2 regions of the Halomonas sp. Ps84H-12 genome follow, and region 1 is predicted to be linked to the other one. Evidence: predicted binding sites of a transcription regulator. Region 1 holds the regulator's gene; the other holds the start of a gene.
The links. The regulator sigma-54, encoded in region 1, starts transcription at its own class of promoters, with help from an activator protein. The targets are predictions, from matches to a motif close to TGGCACNNNNNTTGCTNT.
Positions count from the first base shown of each region.

Region 1 (2,201 bases):
GAAACGCTGGATATTTGTGATATTGCCTACATTGTTGGCGACGGTCACATCATTGCCAGTGGAAACGCCCAGGAAATCCTCAACAACCAGAAGGTTCGAGATGTCTATTTAGGCGCCGATTTCCGCCTTTAAACAGTGACCTGCAGAAGCATTTCTTTTAGTGGCATGCTTATTGCACTTGCACCAAGCCATAACTCACTCTAGGGTGGAGCTTTCTGATTAACGAGTGGTTCTCAGATGGTCATGAAAGCTTCTCTCCAATTGCGTATCGGCACACAGCTGACCATGACACCTCAGCTGCAGCAGGCTATCGCCCTGCTTCAGCTATCGACGCTGGACCTTCGTCAAGAAATTCAGCAAGCGCTAGATGCCAATCCCATGCTTGAGCAAGAAGATGAGTTTGGCGAGCAGGCTGTCAGTGAGCCTCAAGAGGCTGAGTGGTCCGAGAGCATCCCCAACGAACTCTCCGTCGACAGTGACTGGTCAGATACCTATCAAGACATAGGCAGCCTGGGTGGCAGCAGTGAAGGCCCCGACTTCGAGCGCCAAGCCGCTGGACAAAGCCTACATGGCCACCTGCTATGGCAACTGGCCATGACAGACTTTAGCCCGCGAGAATACGCCATCGCGGAAAGCCTGATTGATGCGCTGGATGCCAACGGCTATCTCACCCAGCCGCTTAATGACATTCGGGAAGGATTAAAAGCCCAAGGCCATGACAGCTTAAGCCAGCGGGAAGTGGAAAATACCCTGCTGCGCTTGCAGCAATTTGAGCCCACCGGCGTCTTTGCCCGAGACCTGCGTGAATGCCTGATGCTGCAACTCGCCTCACTACCTGAGGACACCCCTCTGCTAATGCCCGCCAAACGGCTGGTTCGCCAGTTTTTGGAAGCATTAGGCAAAGACGATATGCGGCTTCTCAAGCGCCGTTTAAGCCTTGATGACGAGCAGCTTGACGATGTCATCCGTTTAATTCGCAGCCTTGACCCACGCCCTGGGAGCACCTATGGCGTTACCGACGACAGCTACATCACCCCCGACCTAGTCGTTCGGCACGACAATGAAGGTTGGCATTTAGAGCTCAATCCAGAAGCACTACCACGCTTGCGTATACAGCCCGACTACGCCAGCTTGATCAAACGCGCAGACAAAAGCCAAGACAACCAGTTCCTCAAAGAGCACCTCCAAGAAGCCCGCTGGCTGATCAAAAGCTTATCGAGTCGCAATGACACGCTGCTACGAGTTGGGCGTGAAATTATTGCACGCCAAATTGGCTTTCTGGAGCATGGCGAAGAAGCAATGAAACCGCTGATTTTAGCGGATATTGCTGAAGCGGTAGAGATGCACGAATCCACCATATCTCGTGTGACCACGCAGAAATTTATTCACACGCCACGGGGCGTTTTCGAGCTTAAGTACTTCTTCTCAAGCCAGGTAAGCGGCCAAGACGGCGGCGACAGCCACTCCAGCACAGCCATTCGCGCCCGCATCAAAAAGCTGATTCAGGATGAGCCCTCAGGAAAACCGCTCTCCGATAGCCGCTTGGTGACTCTGCTTGAAGAGGGGGGCATTAGCGTTGCACGGCGTACTGTCGCAAAATATCGGGAGTCAATGGGCATTCCCTCGTCAAGTGAGCGCCGCCGTTTACGCTAGTTAAGCGGTACGTATGAACAAACTCAACGCAAGGGCTTTGCAATAGCGTAAAAAGGGTTACAATCGAAGTACAGTCCGATGGATAAGGAGCACGTCAATGCAAGTAAACATCACTGGTCATCACGTTGAACTGACTGACGCCTTGCGCGACTACGTTAACGAAAAGCTAGAGCGCGTTGAACGCCACTACGACAACATTACCACGGTGCAAGTGACCTTATCTGTTGAGAAGGAGCGCCAGCAAGCAGCCTGCACACTGCACGCTGCCGGTGCAGACCTTCACGCCGAAGCGCTTGATAACGACATGTATGCCGCTATTGATGCGCTAGCAGACAAAATCGATCGTCAACTCGTTAAACATAAGGAAAAAGCACAAGCTCGCGCCCAGGGCGCTGGTGTGCGTTAACTCAATGACGTTGGAAACCATCCTCCCCCCGGAGCGCGTGCTTTATGACGTTCCCGGGGGCAGCAAAAAACGGGTGCTGGAGTTTTTCAGCACCTTTATCGCCCAAAATACACCCAGCCTAGATAGCCAAGAGGTGTTTAGC
Region 1 is NZ_JAMXSJ010000031.1:20,228-22,428, forward strand. Features, by position in the region: gene lptB (LPS export ABC transporter ATP-binding protein) at 1-132, shown strand, start outside; gene NH344_RS14275 (RNA polymerase factor sigma-54) at 238-1,653, shown strand; gene raiA (ribosome-associated translation inhibitor RaiA) at 1,751-2,059, shown strand; gene ptsN (PTS IIA-like nitrogen regulatory protein PtsN) at 2,064-2,201, shown strand, end outside.

Region 2 (2,201 bases), on a different contig from region 1:
CAACAGCCTGGACCAAGCACTGGAAGCACTCGATGCTGACCGTGCGTTCCTGACTGAAGGCGGCGTATTTACTGATGAAATGATCGATGCTTACATCGAGCTGAAGATGGAAGAAGTGGAGCGCATTCGCATGACCACTCACCCGATCGAGTTCGACATGTACTACTCTTGCTAAGAACGGTTGCTAAACACCGTTTTAACAAGAGTGCTAACATCACCCTTGCGGTGTGATTAGCCTGAAAAACCCCGCCTCGGCGGGGTTTTTTGTTGGAGCAACATAAGGGTGAGAAAGTAATGATCAGTAGATGGCGTTTGCGTCAAAAAAGTGGTTTGCCCACAGGGGCTGCGCTGCTGCTGGGCCTGTGGGTAAGCGCTGCGCAGGCTCAAACGGTGTATCGCGTGGTGGATGCGCAGGGCAACGTGACGTTTACTGACAACCCAGAGCGCGGTGGTAAAGCGATCACGCTGGCCCCGCTGCCAAGCGTGCCTACCGCTGTTCGGCCTGCTTCTCCGTCTCCCCGCGCCAAGGGGAATCCTGGCCAACCGTTTATGCCCTATGACCGCTTTGCGATTGCTAACCCAGCGGCGGGGGCCTCGTTGCGAAGTAATATGACGCCGGTTGAAGTGGCGGTTTCGCCGCCGCTACGCGACGACCACCAAATTCAACTGCTCGTGAATGGCGAACTAAGCCAATCTGCCCTGCATAGCGATGCGTTCTGGCTGGCGGGCTTGCCAGCGGGCCAACACCAGCTGCAGGCCGAACTGTTGGATAGCCAAGGGCGTATTCAACACCGCACCGATCCGGTGACTATTTTTATTGCTGAATAGTGCAATGCACTACAATGGTGCATAGGAGTATCTGAATTTGTTCGGCAGTGCGCTATAACGGCTCGCTGTGCCCACACCGGCTGCCCATCAGCCGTGCATGCCGCCGTTTGTGCTTAATTGGCGCGCTTTTTGCAGTTCCTCTCTCAACGATCCCATCACGCTAGTGTTCATCACACTATTATTAGAGCGACGTTTCAGGACACGCCATGTATCAGCGCTTATTAGAACATCTCACCACCGCAGTGCTACTGCTCGACGGTGAACTCCGTGTCCGCTGGATGAACCCAGCGGCGGAAGCGCTGCTAGCGGTGAGCTTTAGCCGTGTGCAGGGTATTAGTCTAGATACCTTGCTAGGCGGTGGGGAAAGTATTGATGAGGTATTGGCCAAAGCGCGGGATGCCTTTCACCCCTATACCCAGCGGGAAGCGCGTGTCACGCCGCTCAATAGTGAGCCGCTCACGGTGGACTATACGGTAACGCCCCTCTCAGCCGATGAGCTGCTGCTGGAAGTCGAGCCGCGAGACCGCTTGATGCAGATCTCCCGCGAAGAGGCGCTCACCACCCGCCAAGAGACCATTAAGGTGCTGGCGCGGGGCTTGGCCCACGAGGTGAAAAACCCATTAGGCGGCATTCGCGGTGCGGCGCAACTGCTGGAGCGTGATTTAGACGACCCGGCGCTGCGGGAATTTACCCATATCATCGTCGAAGAAGTAGACCGCTTACGAGATTTGGTTGATTCCATGCTGGGCCCGAACCGCATCATTAAGCATGAGCCGGTCAATATCCATAAAGTGCTGGAGCGAGTGCGAGCGCTGCTGATTGCCGAGCATCCCGATGTCACCGTCAACCGTGATTACGACCCCAGCCTGCCGGATCTTTCCGGTGATGAGTCGCAAATGATTCAAGCGGTATTGAACGTGGCGCGTAACGCGGTGCAGGCCATGAGCGATGCAGAGACCCCCTCACCGGAGCTGATTCTACGCACCCGTGCCCGGCGCCAGTTCACTTTAGGCGCCGAGCGGCACCGGCTAGTGAGCGAAGTCGGCGTGATTGATAACGGCCCTGGCATTCCTGAAAGCCTACGCGAAACCCTCTTTTACCCGATGGTGTCTGGCCGCGCGGAAGGCAGCGGTTTGGGGCTATCCATTGCTCAGTCAATTTTGCACCAACATCAAGGATTGATCGAATGCGACTCACGACCTGGACATACCGAATTTCGTTTACTGATTCCATTAGTTATTAATTGCACCGGAGAAGCGTCATGACTGAGGCGACACGTACCGATGTTGCACGGGTGGTTATTGTCGATGATGACCGCGCTATCCGTTGGGTGCTGGAGCGCGCACTGGCGCAGCCAGACCTAGAGGTTGAGT
Region 2 is NZ_JAMXSJ010000006.1:10,579-12,779, reverse strand. Features, by position in the region: gene glnA (glutamate--ammonia ligase) at 1-175, shown strand, start outside; gene NH344_RS04250 (DUF4124 domain-containing protein) at 295-828, shown strand; gene glnL (nitrogen regulation protein NR(II)) at 1,035-2,093, shown strand; gene ntrC (nitrogen regulation protein NR(I)) at 2,090-2,201, shown strand, end outside.
Region 2: a site for sigma-54 is predicted at 947-964, ahead of glnL (nitrogen regulation protein NR(II)). Genes of this name have one in related genera too.